One region of the Pseudomonas sp. ZY71 genome, then DNA from elsewhere that is predicted to be linked to it. Evidence: riboswitches for the same ligand, from Rfam matches in the RefSeq annotation. Region 1 holds a riboswitch; each other region holds the start of a gene.
What was found. A riboswitch is a leader RNA that binds a small molecule or an ion and turns the genes downstream of it on or off. The one in region 1 is predicted to bind cobalamin.
Positions count from the first base shown of each region.

Region 1 (4,208 bases):
TCCGCCACCAGCAAGCCCCCCTGCTGATCGATCACCACGCCCACCGGCCGACCGAGTGCATTCTCGTCCTTGTCGAGGAACCCGGTCAGCACATCCACCGGTTTGCCGCTCGGCTTGCCACCGGTGAACGGTACGAAAATCACTTTGTAGCCACTGTGCGGTTTGCGGTTCCATGAACCGTGCTGGCCGATAAAGGCACCTTCCTTGAACTGCGCCGGCAGGTTGTTGCCCTCGGCGAACGTCAGGCCCAAAGACGCAGTGTGCGGCCCGACTGCATAATCCGGGGCGATGGCTTTGGCCACCAGATCCGGGTTTTGCGGCGTAACGCGGACATCGACATGCTGGCCGTAGTAACTGAACGGCCAGCCATAGAAGCCACCGTCCTTCACGGAAGTGATGTAGTCCGGCACCAGATCACTGCCGATCTCGTCGCGTTCGTTGACCGCTGTCCACAGCGCGCCACTTTTCGGCTCCCAGGCCAGGCCATTGGGGTTGCGGATGCCCGAGGCGAAGATGCGGTGATTGCCGGTCGCCCGATCGACTTCCCAGATCGCCGCGCGGCCTTCTTCCTTATCCAGACCATTTTCGCCGACGTTGCTGTTCGAGCCGACCGTGACGTACAGCTTGCTGCCGTCCTTGCTGGCGATGACGTTTTTCGTCCAGTGGTGATTCAGCGTACCGCCGGGCAAATCGACAACCTTGATTGGCTGTGACTTGATCTCGGTCGCGCCGGGTTCGTAGTTGAAGCGCAGCAGGCGATCGGTATCGGCGACGTACAGGTCATTGCCAACCAGCGTCATACCGAACGGCGAGTTGAGGTTCTGCAGGAATACCGTGCGGGTTTCTGCGACACCATCATGATCGGCGTCACGCAGCAAGGTGATGCGGTTCGGACTCGGCACGCCCGCGCCAGCCTTGCCCATGACCTTTTTCATCACCCAGCCACGAATGCCGCTGCTGTCATCCGGTTTTGGCGGGGCGTTGGTTTCCGCCACCAGCACATCGCCGTTGGGCAGCACATAGAGCCAGCGCGGATGATCGAGGCCTTCCGCGAATGCAGCGACTTGCGTGCCAGTCGCTGCCGTCGGTTTAGCGCCCTCCGGCCAGCCGATCGCCGGGGCAATGTTCACCGTCGGAATCAGGGTCTTGTTTGGTTCAGGCAATTTCGGTGACGGGCCGGTGCCGTCGGAGACTTGCAGGCTGGAGGTCTCACCGCAGGCGGCGAGCCCTCCGGCGAAGGCGATGACAAAAACGAGCTGGGGCTTGCGCATTGCTGAATCTTCCCTATGAATGCATTCCTAATCATAGAGGAGGGCGCAAGCCCGATGGTTCAACTGCTCAGCCGCGGGCTTCCTTGAACAGCACGGCGATGCCCGGGTGATAATTGCCGGCTTCGCTGCGCAACTTGCGGTAGGCGTAAGGGAAATACCAGGCGACCGCGCAGGTGTGTTCCTTTTGCAGGTCGTCGACCATGTCCTGCAGCTCTTCAGGGCTGGCGCTGTGCTGGGCTTTTTGCGGCGCGACAAACAGGCAGCCGAGCTTGAGATCGCTGGCGTAGCTGATGCGCTTGGCGTCGTTAGTGATATCCAGCAGGGCCTGGGTCAGATTCAGGTTGGTAACCTTTGGCCAGCGCTGAGTGGCCTGGATAAAGGCGCGGTCTTCGGCGCCGGCGAGAAACAGATCGGCGCGGGCATTGCGCTCGCCTTCTTCGTTCTGTTTGCGCGTGACAGTGTCGTTCAAAGTGACCAGCTCAGCCATCCAGGCCGCCGCCGAGAGCAATCCGAGATTGGCTTTCTCGTCATGCCAGTAAGGGGTGTCGCTGTCGCCGCGCACGGCGTTGTAGCGGTCGATACAGTCAAACCAGCGTTCAAGCACCGGGCGCAGGAATTCCAGGCGCGGGTTGCTGATGATCATGCCTTGCATCGTCATCATCCTTTATTGTTGTAGTGGGCTTTTCGAGAAAAGCATGGCTCTTTGATATCATTTGTATCAGTGTGGCACAAGATTGGCGGCAGATAAGTGATCGGCGGCAGTTATTCGCCCGATGGCCGCCTCTTTAATTGACGCTCCACCCCCAACCCTCTAACCTTCGCGGCTTGTTTCAGGTGCTCTGTGACCTGCGTCGACAGAGTGAAACAGGGAAGCCGGTGAGGGTTGTCTTCAAGCGAAGAACCACCACGATCCCGGCGCTGCCCCCGCAACGGTAAATGAGTGAAAACTGCGCCTTGAGCCACTGCCTCGAAAGAAGCGGGAAGGCGCGCAGTCAGGCCAACGCCGCTCATGAGCCCGGAGACCGGCCTGATCCATCCAGCGGCATCACGGTGGGCGATGCCAGGCTTTTTGCCGTCTATTCTTGTGCCTGCCCGCCGTTATCCAGCCTCAACGGAGAGCTCCCCCATGACTGATTCCCCCGAGCGCGACGAACGCCATCTGGCGCGTATGCAGCGCAAAAAAGCCGTGATCGACGAACGCATCGCCAACTCGCCTGACGAGTGCGGTCTGGTGCTGGTGCTGACCGGCAATGGCAAAGGCAAAAGCAGCTCGGCCTTCGGCATGCTTGCGCGCGCCATGGGCCACGGCATGCAGTGCGGCGTGGTGCAGTTCATCAAGGGCCGCAACAGCACCGGCGAAGAGTTGTTTTTCCGCCGCTTCCCCGAGCAAGTGCGCTTTCACGTGATGGGCGAAGGATTCACTTGGGAAACCCAGGACCGCCAGCGTGACATCGCCGCTGCCGAAGCCGCGTGGGCGGTGTCCCGTGAGTTGCTGCGTGATCCGTCGATCGGTCTGGTGGTGCTCGACGAACTGAACATCGCCCTCAAGCACGGTTACCTCGATCTCGATCAGGTGCTCAGCGATTTGCAGGCGCGTCCGCCGATGCAGCACGTGATCGTCACCGGTCGCGCGGCCAAGCCGGAAATGATCGAAATGGGCGACACGGTCACCGAAATGGGCATGCTCAAACACGCCTTCCAGGCCGGCATCAAAGCGCAGAAAGGCGTCGAACTTTGAATCAACCACGTCACTGCCCGGCGGTCCTCATCGCCGCGCCGGCCTCCGGTCAGGGCAAGACCACCGTCACCGCCGCGCTCGCCCGTTTGCATCGCAATCAGGGGCGCAAAGTACGCGTGTTCAAATGCGGCCCGGACTTCCTTGATCCGATGATTCTTGAGCGCGCCAGCGGTGCGCCGGTCTATCAATTGGACATGTGGATGGTCGGCGAGCAGGAAAGTCGTCGTCTGTTGTGGGAAGCCGCCGCCGAGGCCGATCTGATTCTGATCGAAGGCGTGATGGGTCTGTTCGACGGCACGCCTTCCAGCGCTGATCTGGCGCGGCATTTCGGTGTGCCTGTGCTTGGCGTGATCGATGGGACGGCGATGGCGCAGACCTTTGGTGCGTTGGCGCTGGGCTTGGCGAAGTACCAGCCGGATCTGCCGTTTGCCGGCGTGCTGGCCAATCGTGTCGGTACTTTGCGACATGCGCAATTGCTCGAAGGCAGTCTCACGGAAGGTCTGCGCTGGTACGGCGCGTTGTCCCGCGAAACGGGTATCGAACTGCCGAGTCGCCATCTCGGCCTGGTCCAGGCCAGCGAACTGAATGACCTCGATGTGCGTCTCGACGCGGCTGCCGACGCTCTCGCCAGTAGCTGTGAGGTAGCGCTGCCGCCGGCGGTTGAGTTCGCCGCGCCTGACGTCATCGCTGTAGAGCCGCTGCTGAAGAATGTGCGAATCGCGGTCGCCCGTGATGAAGCGTTTGCTTTCACCTATGGCGCGAGTCTCGATCTGTTGCGGGCGATGGGCGCCGAGTTGAGTTTCTTCTCGCCGATCCGCGATACGCAATTGCCGGAGGCGGATAGCTTGTATCTGCCCGGTGGTTATCCGGAGTTGCATCACGTTGCGCTGGCGCAGAACACCGCGATGGTTGAAGCGATTCGCGCGCATCATGCAGCGGGTAAACCGTTGCTCGCTGAATGTGGCGGGATGCTGTATTTGCTGGATTCTTTGACTGACGTTGAAGGCACTCGCGCTGAGTTGGTTGGGCTGCTTAAGGGCGATGCGGTGATGCAGAAGCGTCTGGCGGCACTGGCCCTGCAAGCGGTCGATCTGCCGGAAGGTTCGCTGCGTGGGCACACTTATCATCATTCCCTGACCACCACCGAATTGACACCGATTGCCCGTGGCTTGAGCCCGAATGGTGGGCGTGGGGCCGAG
Region 1 is NZ_CP144274.1:1,895,634-1,899,841, forward strand. Features, by position in the region: gene VY732_RS08450 (PQQ-dependent sugar dehydrogenase) at 1-1,271, opposite strand, end outside; gene VY732_RS08455 (hypothetical protein) at 1,339-1,923, opposite strand; cobalamin riboswitch at 2,087-2,316, shown strand; gene cobO (cob(I)yrinic acid a,c-diamide adenosyltransferase) at 2,398-3,009, shown strand; gene VY732_RS08465 (cobyrinate a,c-diamide synthase) at 3,006-4,208, shown strand, end outside.

Region 2 (4,208 bases), 1.9 Mb from region 1:
CGTTGATGTTGGTGGCCCCCAGTTCCAGCGCCGAACCGACTACCGGTGCCGGCCGCAGCACATAGGTGCCATTGGCCTGCGGTTCGGCTTGCAGGCCGCTGCCGCCAAGAATCCGCGCAAAGCCTTCGCTGGTGCCGAATGCGCCTCTGAGGCCAGGGGATTTCAGGCCATCGGTTTGTTGCGCATCAAACGAAATCGCTGCCCCCGCCGCACTGGCGAAATGGCTGAGTACTTCGGTCAGGCTGCCAGCGGCAATGTCGAAGGATTTAACCGAACTCTGTTGCGCCGAAAACGGCGCGGCCAACGTGGTCGTCGACCAGACGCCGGCCGTCGTTGCCGCCAGTAGTCCGACCTTCACCGCGGTCGCCAGACGACCAGACTTGTACACCCGAGACATGCTTACCCTCCCCCAGAAACGCTGAATAAAAACTCATTGAGGGATGAGCCGAACGGTGTGCGTGAAAAGTGCAAACGCTGTAAAAAACATTTCCGGTTCACGGTGCCCATCACTGGGCAGGCGGCGACACGTTGACCCAATAACGGCTGTAGCGCGTGATGCGCAAGGAGAATCCACTCTCCAGCGCCGCCAGTGCGAGGTCGGTGTTGTCGATCGGGAATGCGCCGGAAACCTTCAGTTGGGCGATCCGCGCATCACACCGCAGCACGCCATGGCGGTAACGCGAAATATCCGCCAGCAACTCGGCCAGAGGACGGTTGAGCGCGATGATGCTGCCTTGCTGCCAGGCACCGACCGACGCATCGTTGCGGCGAATCGCGCCTACCGCACGACTGTTGAAAGCCACTGATTGTCCGGCTTCCAAACGCACGGTGGAGCCACCGCCGGCCGAGCTGACTTCGACCGCCTTCTCGACAACCGACACCTCGCCACCGCTGTCCTGTGAGCGGACGATAAACCGCGTGCCCAACGCCAACACTTGGCCATGCCGGGTCAATACTTTGAACGGACGCTGCGACGAATCGGCCGCGGTGCTCAGCAGAATCTCGCCCCACAGTAATTCCAGGGTCCGCTGGCGACCGTCGAAACGCAGATTGACCGAGGTGTCGGTGTTGAGCAGCAAGGCACTGCCATCGGCCAGACGAAACTCGCGCCGCTCGCCCACGCCGGTACGGAAATCGGCCAGCAGGTTTTGCGACGGCTCACTGCGCCAGCCCAGCCAGCCCAGCGACCCGGCCGACGCCAGCAGCACCACGCTGCGCAATACCTGCCGCCGGGATCGCTCGACCCCGCGCAACGCCGGTGCCGCCAATGCGCCCGGCACGCTGGCCATCTGTTCGCCGACCGCCGCCATCTGCTGCCAGGCTTGCTGATGGGCAGGATCGGCGCGCAACCAGTCGTTCCACGCAGCGCGGTCGGCCTCGGTGGCGATGCCGGAATGCAGACGCGCGTACCAGCGGGCAGCGGCGCTGATCGCTTGCAGTTCGGCGGGCGACAGGCTCATGCCAGTTGCATCTGAATCTGCATCAGACAGCAATGCTCCATGGCCTTGGCCATGTAGTTGTTGACGCTGCGCACGCTGATGTTCAAGCGCTCGGCAATCTGCGGGTAGGTCAGGCCATCGAACTGCGACAGGATGAAGGTCTGCTTGACCTTCGGCCCCAGCCCTTGCAGCAGACGGTCGATTTCCACCAGCGCCTGCAGCAGGATCGCCTGCTCTTCCAGCGAAGGCTGTTGCTCTTGTGGCATGGCCGCCAGCGCTTCCAGCCAGGATTGCTCCAGCGAACGGCGGCGGAACAGGTCAACGAGCAAGCCTTTGGCGATCATCGACAGGTAAGGACGCGGCTCGCGAATCTCCAGAGCGCTGCGGGCCTTGATGACCCGAACGAAGGTGTCCTGCGCCAGATCGGCCGCATCGAAAGAGTTGCTCAGACGCTTGCGCAACCAGCCTTTCAACCACCCGTGATGGTCGCAATACAAGTCATTGACGGCGCTGCGCAGGGATAATTCGTCGGCGGACATGAGGCTGGAATAATTCGCGAGTGATAATGACTCTTATTGTCTGGCGCGCGACGGGTGCTTGGCAATAGGCAACTTTGGCCATTTGCATACCCATAACCCGGGTCCCGAAAGTTGACGAACGGTCATTCGAATGTTCAGATGCCGCCCAGTTTCAGGTGTCCCATGCCGCCGTGCATGGGGTGAAACGGGAAACCGGTACGTTCTTTTCGAACAAGTCCGGTGCTGCCCCCGCAACGGTATGCGCGTGATGCTTTCGATACACCACTGTGGCCAGACGGCCATGGGAAGGTGAAAGCCTCGATACGCGCGAGCCCGGAGACCGGCCTGAAATTTTGTTTGGCAAAATCCTGCGGTGGGCGGGCATGGGCCGGTATTGGCTGTGCGCGATGCCTTCTCCTGCATGCTCTTCTGCGAAGATCCTTTTCGAGAAGACAATGATTCGACCTTTCAACACTCCTGCTCCAACCCTGTTCCTTGGCTGCCTGTTCAGCCCGCTGCTACTGGCCGACGACGCGCCGCTGGAACTCCATCAACAAATCGTTTCTGCACCGTCTGTGGAATCCACCACCGTCGCCGAGATGGCGAAGTTCGGCAGCAAGGTCGAGATCGTCAGCCGCGAACAGATCGAACGTGCCGGCCCCAGCGCCGATGTCAGCCGCGTCATGCAGATGTTCATTCCCGGTCTGTACGTCGCACCGAAAAACGGTCCGTTCGACTACGGCACTTATTCACTGCTGGGCGGGCGCAACGACGACACGTTGATCCTGCTTGACGGCGTACGCCTGAACAATCGCCTGTACGGCGGCCTCTATCTGGACACCCTGCCGGCCAATGCCATCGAGCGCATTGAAGTGCTCAAGGGTGGCCAGAGCCTGTTGTTCGGCACTCAAGCCGTGTCGGGTGTGATCAACATCGTCACCCGCAGCCCGCAATCGCGCAAAACCTCTGGCGAAGTGAATCTGGGCGTCGACAGTTTCGGCGGCACCACCGAAGACGCTCGGGTCGAGAACATCTTCACGAACGGTTTTGGCGATCTCGGTCTGCTGGCGTATGTCAGCCACAACGTCTCCGACGGTTACCAGCCCTATCGCAACCGCGACATGAAAAACGTCAGCGAGAAGAACCGCGCCTACGAAGTCACCACCTTCGGTGGCAAGGCGATTCAGTCGTTTGGCGATGATGCGCGGCTGGAACTGTTCTACCAATACGCCGACGCCAATCTCGACTTCGCCCGCCCGGTCGACAACCACAACACCACCAACGACCGCGTGCAGCAGATCGCCACGGCGACCTTCGAGCAGACCGTCAACGAGCGCCTGAGCTACTTCATCAAAAGTCATATCAACGACTGGGACACCCGCTACACGCGCGTCAACAATATCGCCGGGGGCGGCACCCAAGTCATCAATCACAACGACTATTGGGGCTTCACCGATTGGGGCGTGCAGGCCGAAGGCAAGGCTGAACTGCGCGGCGGCCATGTGCTGGTGTTCGGCAGCGACAACCAATGGTTCAAGGGCCAGGACGATGTGTTGATCATCGACAACGACAAGGCCGAAGCCCATGCGTTCTACACGCAACTGCGACCGCAGATCGACGCCCTGCCCGACTGGCATCCGAGCATCGGTGTGCGCCACGAAGCCATGAGCGGCGGCGACAGTGCCACGGTCGGCATGCTCACTTCGCTGTATGACCTCAATGACAATTGGTCGGTGCGCGGCCAATACGGCAGCGCTTACAAACTGCCGAACGCCGAGCAACTGTTCGTCAACGAGCCGGGCGACGAGATCGGTAATCGCAATCTCAAACCGGAAAAAAGCCGCAACGCTGAACTCGGTGTCGACTACAAAGGCTTCTTGCTCGATCGCGAATTCAGCGCCAGCGTGACCCTGTTCAAACGCAAGATCGACGACCTGATCACCCTCGATGACATTCAGTGGGTCAACGGTGAAGGCACGATCCAGATGCGCGGTTTCGAGGCCGACGCCAAACTGGCGCTCAACGATCAGTGGAGTCTGCAAGCGGACATGACCCGCAACCTCACCGAATCCCGCACGGGGGCGACCATCAATGACATCCCGAGCTTCTTCGCCCGTTCGCGCGTGGGTTATGAATCGGAAAATCGCCTGTGGGGCGTTGGCGGTGCGATCCGCTATATCCGCGATATCAAAAGCTCGAAGCAGGTCGAGTACGGCAATTATTCAGTGGTCGACGCCGACGCTTATCGCTA
Region 2 is NZ_CP144274.1:3,839,365-3,843,572, forward strand. Features, by position in the region: gene VY732_RS17050 (TonB-dependent siderophore receptor) at 1-397, opposite strand, end outside; gene VY732_RS17055 (FecR domain-containing protein) at 507-1,460, opposite strand; gene VY732_RS17060 (sigma-70 family RNA polymerase sigma factor) at 1,457-1,978, opposite strand; cobalamin riboswitch at 2,115-2,320, shown strand; gene VY732_RS17065 (TonB-dependent receptor plug domain-containing protein) at 2,413-4,208, shown strand, end outside.
Region 2: it holds a riboswitch for cobalamin, as region 1 does, so the genes downstream of both, VY732_RS17065 (TonB-dependent receptor plug domain-containing protein) here and cobO (cob(I)yrinic acid a,c-diamide adenosyltransferase) in region 1, are expected to answer to the same signal.

Region 3 (4,208 bases), 860 kb from region 1:
GATCGTTCCCACGCTCCGCGTGGGAATGCAGCCCGTGACGCTCCGCGTCACTGGACGCGGAGCGTCCCTAGAGGCATTACCACGCGGAGCGTGGGAACGATCAGTTCGCGGCATTGCCAAATCGCGGGCAAAAAAAAGCTGCCAAAACTGGCAGCAAAAACTTTAAGAACACGCGATGTATTGGCCTCAGCATAGACGCCGGATAATGACAGTGTCATGACAGCCGCAAATTCATTGAACCGCCCCTGCCCCGTCATCAGGATGTCATCAAGATTACGGCAGAATCCTCGCAAACCGTCTCGCGCCTCCCGACGGACGCTCTGCAAGGACTCCCATGAAAGACGACGCCTCGCTGTTTGCCGCCATCGACCTGGGTTCGAATGCCTTTCGCCTGATGATCGGCCAGTCGGTGCGCAGCCGCAAAGGCTTGCAGATTCAGGAAGTGAAAACCCTGCGTGAACCGGTGCGCCTCGCTGAAGGTTTTGACGGTGGCGCGCTGGATGCGTTGGCACTGGATCGCGGCTGGCAGGCATTGGCGCGGTTCGGCAAGAAACTGCGCGGTTTCGAAGCCGGCCGGGTTCGTGCGGTGGCCACCAGCGCGGTGCGTGAAGCGGACAACGCGCAACTGTTTCTGGCCAGCGCCGAGCGGCATCTGGGCTTTCCCATCGACGTCATTTGCGGCCATGAAGAGGCGCGGCTGGTCTACGCCGGCGTGACCCACGCCTTGCCGAGCGCCGCAGACATGCGGCTGGTGGTCGACATCGGCGGCGGCTCCACCGAGCTGATCCTCGGCCAAGGCTCACAACCATTGCTCACCGAAAGCATCGCCATCGGCAGCGGCACCTTGAGCACGCGGTTCTTTCGTGGCGGTGACGTGTCTGCCGGCGCGCTACAGGAGGCCGAACGCTTCGCCATCCTGCAGTTTGAAAAGGTTGCCCGGCGCTACCGTGCTCAGGGCTGGCAGCAAACCATCGGTTCGTCCGGCACTGCGCGCATGCTGGCCAAAGTGCTCAAGGCCAATCGCCTCAACGACTTCGGTCAGGCCGGCATCACCTATGGCGGGCTGCTGCGCCTGTCGCTGCTTTTGCTGAAAGTGAACAACGTGCAACAGCTCAAGCTGGCCGGTCTGCAACCACACCGCCAGAGCATTCTGCCCGGCGGTCTGGTGTTGATGCTCGCGGCATTCAAAGTGTTCGGCATTGCACAAATGCTGCCCTCCGAACCGGGCCTGCGTCTGGGCGTGTTGCACGGTTTGATGAGCCAGCACTGATCCTCGCCACGGCAGATTCGTCTCCCCTTCAGCGGCTCGATCGACTACCATGCCGCCGTCGGTTCCCGAAGGGGACTAATAGGGAATCCGAGGTGCTTGCACAGCATTGATCGGAACTGCCCCCGCAACTGTAGGTGCCGAGCCTGCTCCACGACTGCCACTGGGTGAACCCCGGGAAGGCCGGAGCCAAGGCGATGACGCATCAGTCAGGAGACCTGCCGGCACAGTGATTACTAACCGGCGGGGTGTCCGGGAAGGACATCGTGCCGTGCGCGTCTTCGTTGGCTGCCCGGCCTTGCGCTGTTTTCCTGACCGCGTTCGATGGTGTGTTTCCAGACCGTACTCTCCCGCTCCCCGTACGGTTCCCTCGGAGACTGCCCCATGCTGCTGCCCCGCATCGCCACCCTCATCACCGGCCTGACCCTTGGCGCCATGGCCCAGGCGGCGCCGACTGTCTATCCACTGACCGTCGAAAACTGCGGCAGCAGCCTGACCTTCCAGCACGCCCCGACGCGCACCGTGACCATCGGCCAGGCCGGCACGGAAATGCTCTACGCCATGGGCCTGGGCGACAAAGTCGTCGGCACGTCGCTGTGGTTCAACAACGTGCTGGACAAGTACAAGGCGCAGAACGACAAGATCGAGCGTCTGGCTGACAACGAGCCGAGTTTCGAATCGGTGATCGGCAAGCGCCCGGAACTGGTCGCCGTGGAGCTGGAATGGATGGTCGGCCCGCAAGGCGCGGTCGGCACCCGCGAGCAATTTCATGAGCTGAAGATTCCGACCTACCTGCTGCCCTCCGATTGCGAAGCCAAGGACAACTTGGTCGGCGCCGACGGTACGCGACTGGCACCGTTTCGCATCGAGACGATTTACAAAAGCGTGAGCCAACTGGCGCAGATCTTTGATGTGCAGGAGCGTGGCCAGCAGCTCAACGACGAACTCAAGGCCAGCCTCGCCAAATCGATTGCCACCGCCCAGGGCAAACGGCTGAAGGATGCCAGCGCGCTGGTCTGGTTCTCCAGCGCACAAATGGACATCGAGCCGTTCGTGGCCGGACACAAAGGCATTCCTGATTTCATGCTCAACACCCTCGGCGTGCGCAACGTGGTGGAGTCCGATGAAGAGTGGCCAACGGTCGGCTGGGAAACCATCGCCAAAGCCAATCCGACCTTCCTCGTCATCGCGCGCATGGATCGTCGACGTTTCCCCGCCGACGACTATGAAAAGAAACTCGCCTTCCTGCGCAGCGATCCGGTGACGCGCAACATGGACGCGGTGAAACACAACCGCATCATCATTCTTGACGCCATGGCCATGCAGGCGAGCCTGCGCATGTTCGACGGCATCGAGCAACTGGCTACGGCCATCAACGGCTATGACCTGTCGCAATGAGTGCCAGCCTGATCCGTACGTTGCTGGCCCTGGCGACGCTGTTGATTGCAGTGGTTGCAGGCGTGGCCATTGGTGAGACCTCGATTGAGCCGGGCGTGGTCATGCAAGTGCTGGCGAACAAATTGTGGGGCGCCGGGTACGCGCTCGACCCAATCGATGAAGGCATCGTCTGGAATTACCGTTTGACCCGCGCACTGGTCGCAGCGGCGTGCGGTGCCGGGTTGGCAACGTGCGGGGTGATTTTGCAGTCGCTGTTGCGCAACCCGTTGGCCGATCCGTATCTGCTGGGGATTTCTGCCGGCGCCTCGACCGGAGCCGTGATGGTGGCGCTGCTCGGTGTTGGCGCAGGGATGATTTCGCTGTCAGTCGGTGCCTTCGCCGGCGCGGTCACGGCGTTCGTGCTGGTGATTCTGCTGGCGCGGGTCAGCGGTTCGGCCAGCGGCACCGGGCAGATCATTCTTGCCGGGATCGCCGGTTCTCAGCTGTTCAATGCGCTGACGGCGTTTCTGATTACCCGCTCGGCAAGCTCCGAGCAGGCACGCGGGATCATGTTCTGGCTGCTGGGCAATCTTGGTGGCGTGCGTTGGCCGTCGGTGTGGCTGGCGGTGCCGGTGGCCGTGTTCGGGTTGGTCGTGTGTCTGTGGCATCGGCGCGCGCTGGATGCGTTTACCTTTGGTGCGGACTCGGCGGCATCCCTCGGTATTCCGGTGCGACGCGTACAGATTCTGCTGATTGGCTGCGCGGCGTTGGTGACGGCGGTGATGGTGTCGATTGTCGGTTCGATCGGTTTTGTCGGGCTGGTGATTCCCCATGCAGCGCGGCTGTTGCTTGGCACGGGTCATGCACGACTGCTGCCGGCCAGTGCCTTGGGTGGTGCGGTGTTTCTGATTGCTGCCGATGTGTTGTCACGCACGTTGATCAAGGGCCAGGTGATTCCGGTCGGGGTGATTACTGCATTGGTCGGGGCGCCGGTGTTTGCCCTGATTCTGGTGGGTCGGAGATCGGCGCGATGAGCAGTGTTTTGAGCTGTTCTGGTCTGAGCTTCAGAGTGCGCGGCGCCGAGTTGCTCAGCGGTGTCAGCCTTGAAGTTCAGCGCGGCGAAACCCTCGGCATCGTCGGGCCGAATGGATCCGGCAAATCCACCCTGCTCAAACTGCTGGCCGGGTTGCGCGAACCGAGCGCTGGCGAGGTGCTGCTCGAAGGTCAGCGCTTGGGCAAAATGGCCCGGCGCAGCATTGCGCAAAAACTCGCGGTCGTTGAACAACAAGCCGACACCGACGACGGCATTCGCGTGTTCGATGCCGTGGCGCTGGGTCGCACGCCATGGCTGTCGGCGCTGCAACCGTGGTCGCAGGTGGACGACGCCATCGTCGAGCAGGCGTTGACTGACGTTGACGCGATGCACCTGCGCACGCGCCTGTGGCGCAGCCTGTCGGGTGGTGAGCGACAACGGGTACACATTGCTCGGGCCCTGGCGCAGCGACCGCAAATCCTGTTGCTGGACGAACCGGCCAACCACCTCGACATTCAGCATCAACTGACC
Region 3 is NZ_CP144274.1:2,758,144-2,762,351, reverse strand. Features, by position in the region: gene VY732_RS12300 (Ppx/GppA family phosphatase) at 335-1,270, shown strand; cobalamin riboswitch at 1,313-1,507, shown strand; gene VY732_RS12295 (ABC transporter substrate-binding protein) at 1,652-2,665, shown strand; gene VY732_RS12290 (FecCD family ABC transporter permease) at 2,674-3,678, shown strand; partial or broken gene VY732_RS12285 (ABC transporter ATP-binding protein) at 3,771-4,208, shown strand, end outside.
Region 3: it holds a riboswitch for cobalamin, as region 1 does, so the genes downstream of both, VY732_RS12295 (ABC transporter substrate-binding protein) here and cobO (cob(I)yrinic acid a,c-diamide adenosyltransferase) in region 1, are expected to answer to the same signal.

Region 4 (4,208 bases), 1.0 Mb from region 1:
CCCGCCTCGACTTCATCCAGCCAATCCTCGACCACCGTCAGACAACCGGGTTCTTTCAGACTGGCCACCGCGATCGGCAGCGGATTCAACCCCGCTGCCTGCAAGCGCTGGCAGAAAACATCGATGAACGCCGTGTTCGCCGCTTGCAAATGCGAGCGGTAAAACAGCACCGCCGCGACCGGTTGCTCAGGCAGCCATTCGGCTTGCCAGTCACTCAGTGCGGCGCTGGTTTTTTGTGGATGGTAAATCGCCGTGCGCGGCAGGGTTTGCGGTTCTTTCCAAACGTAATCACGGGCGAGCCAACGGTTGGCCAGGCAGCGGAAGAAATCCAGCGCATTGCCCAGGCCGCCCTGACGCAAGAACTGCCAGAGCCGGTCGCGATCTTCGGCATTAACGGTGCTCAGGTCGCTGAGTTCCGGATCGGGCCGGTCATCGCCCGGCACCAGAATCACCTGCACACCGCGCTCGGACAACTCGATCAGACGCTCGACGCCGTAACGCCAATAGGCAATGCCGCCATGCAGCGAAATCAGGATCACCTTGGCATGACGCAGCACTTCGTCGACGTACAGATCGACCGAAGCGTGATTCTGCACCTGCATCGGATTGGCCAGACGCAGGCTCGGATAATCCTCGGGCAACTGCTGCGCAGCTTCGGCGAGTAGCGCCAGACTGGAGTCGCCGCTGCACAGGATCACCAGCTCAGCGGGGGTCTGTCCAAGGTCGGCAATGTTGTCATCCGAGACGAATCCGCCGGGCTGAGTCCTGAGCAGGTGCATGGTTTAAACGCTGAGCGCAGCGCGCAGTTGCGCTTCGAGTTGGGCGGCGTCGAGTTGCTGACCGATCAGCACCAGACGGGTAACGCGCGCTTCATCGGCGCCCCACTGACGGTCGAAATGCTTGTCGAAACGCGTACCCACGCCCTGGATCAACAGGCGCATTGGCTTGTTTGGAATGGCGGCAAAACCTTTGACACGGAGGATGCCGTGCTTGACCACCAGTTGCGTCAGGGCATCGAGCAGCAGGCTTTCGTCGGCTTGCGGCAGTTCGATGGAGATCGAATCGAAGGCGTCGTGATCGTGGTCATCGTGGTCGTCATCGCCTTCACCGTGGTGGTGATCATGGTGGCTGTGGCGGCTGTCGATGTGTTCTTCGGAACCGGCGCCGAGGCCGATCAGCACGTCCAGCGGCAGACGGCCGTTGCTGGCTTCGATGATTTTCACCGCCGGTGGCAGCTCTTCGGCGACTTCAGCACGAACGCGAGCGAGATCTTCCGGGCTGGTCTGGTCGGCCTTGTTGAGGATGACGAGGTCGGCGCTGGCCAGTTGGTCGGCGAACAGTTCGTGCAGCGGCGATTCGTGATCGAGGTTCGGGTCGAGTTTACGCTGGGCATCGACCTGATCCGGGAACGCGGCAAAGGTGCCAGCGGCCACGGCCGGGCTGTCGACCACGGTGATCACCGCGTCAACGGTGCAGGCGCTGCGGATTTCCGGCCACTGGAAGGCTTGCACCAGCGGTTTCGGCAGGGCCAGGCCCGAGGTTTCGATAAGGATGTGGTCGAGATCGCCGCGACGCGCGACCAGTTCGCGCATCACCGGGAAGAATTCTTCCTGAACGGTGCAGCACAGGCAGCCGTTGGCCAGTTCGTAAACGCGGCCGGTGGCTTCTTCTTCGGTGCAACCGATGGTGCATTGTTTGAGGATTTCACCGTCGATGCCCAACTCGCCGAACTCGTTGACGATCACCGCGATGCGACGGCCCTGCGCGTTGTCGAGCATGTGCCGCAGCAGTGTGGTCTTGCCCGAGCCGAGGAAGCCGGTGACGATGGTGACGGGGAGTTTGGCCAGTGTTTTCATCGGTATGCCCTTTGGCAAGCGGCGGGCATACGGGACGAGAACCGGCAACGCGCGTGCGCGCCGGAAGCATTCGCCACCGGATCACCCCGCCCGGTTGTAGTGAGAATCTGTGACGAGGCAGGTCTCCTGGCTGACGGTGTTCAGGTATGAGCCTGGCGTTGGCTGCGCCTTCCCGCGGGCTCATGGGTTGAGCTGGCAGTGGCGTGGCAGCGAACTTCACCGTTCACAGTTGCGGGGGCAGCCGCGGCATTGACCGCGTTCCCTTCTTAGCTTCGGCAACGGCCGAAGAACCTCGAAAGCGCAAGGCTACGCATCGGGTGGTTATGGGTCAATGGGGTTGGGGTTTGGTTATGGGGGCATATCCGTTGCTGCGGGTGCCGCCGCTGGCGGTTTCGCTCTTACAGCGACTCACTTTTCCAGACGCCGAAAAGTAAGCAAAAGGCTTTGCCCCGGCGTACGGCACTTCGCTGAGGCTCAGTGTTCCCTCGCTACGGTGTCCATCCGGGGGCATCGCCTACGGTTTGCTTCGCTGCACCTCCTCTCGATGAATGCGGCTTCGCCGCACGGCGCTACGCGCCTAACCCCCGGATGAACACCTACGCTCGGCCTGCCGAAGGGGCAAAAAAGCCAGATCAAAAGCCAGATCAAGAGCCCCTCACCCTAGCCCTCTCCCAGAGGGAGAGGGGACTGACCGGGGCGTTTGGAAGAGGTACGCCGACCTGCGATACCGCGTTGAACTCAGGCTCAAAAAAGCAAAAAAATCGCCCCCTATCCATGAGGTTAGAGGGACTGATCGGGGTGTTTGGGAGAGCTACGCCGACGTGCAATACCGAGTCGAACTCAGATTTTGAAAAGCCCACAAATCGGCTCCCTCTCCCTCGGGAGAGGGCTGGGGTGAGGGGCGAATCCACCACAAATCCAAAGTCGACCGCATGCTCTTCCACCACTCAACAGGATGAGCGTTAGCTCGGCTGCAGCTCTTGATCTGTAAGGCGACGTCGGAAGGCTGAGTGGAGGGATTGATCCGGGCGTGGGAGCGCAGCGACCGTTTGGCGAAGCCAAACACAGCGAGAGGAGGTGCAGCGCAGCAAACCGTAGGCGCTGCGCCCGGATCGATCCCGCAGCGAAGGAACCCCGAGCCCCAGCGAGCGGGCCGCACGTAGGAGCAAGCCTTTTTGGTTACTTTTTCGGCGTCTGGAAAAAGTGACCCGCCGTAAGGGCCATCCCTTTCAAGGTCTTTTCGTTTTGGCAGCCTTGATAACTCTGTCCGTTGAAACATGAGCATGGACCGCTGTGCCTTGAACCCATGTCTTGGGTTTAGGCACCTTGGGACCGCGGGGGCTTTTCGCAACTTGTTTGGGCTGGATGTTTCTGGCCAACTCCAACAGGCGTTGGGCCAGTTGCTCCAGAGGGACAACGGGAAGATATTCTGAGGGCAGTGCAATCTGCATTCCCTCATAACCACTCCTGACCTGAACCGCCAAGTGATAGATGGAAGCTTCCCATCCTTCAGGTTGAGTCTCCCGGTGAGCTTGCTCGACACTTCGTTTGAGGATGGCCAGGACGTTGTAGGCCAATACCGCAGTAGCGAACCCGAGCAAGGCAGCCTTCGGGCTGCCAAGGGTTTCGATTTCACTTTCCAGAATCGCTTCCAGTCGCTGGAACATACCTTCAATGCTCCAGCGGCGGCGATAGAGCTCTGCGATCCGCTGTGCACTGACGCTCTGGGGTAGGTTGCTCCAGAACATCAAGCTGCTGTCTCCCGAGTCCGTTGGAGAATGAAGCGTCAGCTCGACACGCCGACATTGGTAACCGCCTCTGACCTGGATGATCTGCTCACGCACAGTGCCTGTTTCCACAGGCACCGGCTCTTGCCACTCACCTTCTTGAATCAAGCGTGGATGCTTGGCTTGCTGGCGAATGACAAAGGACGTCTGGGCCTGCTCACAAGCTTCCATGACCGGGAGCGTGCAATAGAGTCGATCAGCCAACCACACTTGGCCCGGCTCGGCATCAGCCAACAGCGGCAGCACGCAAACACGCTCGCTTGCGTAGGCATCCTCACACGCCTGAAGGTCGATGACCTGATCGAGGTCGGGGTCGTAGGCCACCACCGAAAAACCGGGACGAGCGGCGCCGCGCTCGTGACGTAAAGCTCCCAGACGTTTCTCAGTGGATGCCAAGTGATTACCGTCCACTACCCGAACCTGCCAACCCGGCAGCATCGTCGTGCAACCCAGCTCTTTTATGGTTGGAGTCAGGCGTTGAGCGCAGCCCGTAACCAGGGCGCGCAACAGCGCCGGCTCGGTACGACTGATCTTGTCGTAGAGAGCCGCCAAACTGACAGGAAGA
Region 4 is NZ_CP144274.1:2,942,708-2,946,915, reverse strand. Features, by position in the region: gene cobN (cobaltochelatase subunit CobN) at 1-779, opposite strand, end outside; gene cobW (cobalamin biosynthesis protein CobW) at 783-1,856, opposite strand; cobalamin riboswitch at 1,956-2,166, opposite strand; gene VY732_RS13085 (IS4 family transposase) at 3,086-4,208, opposite strand, start outside.
Region 4: it holds a riboswitch for cobalamin, as region 1 does, so the genes downstream of both, cobW (cobalamin biosynthesis protein CobW) here and cobO (cob(I)yrinic acid a,c-diamide adenosyltransferase) in region 1, are expected to answer to the same signal.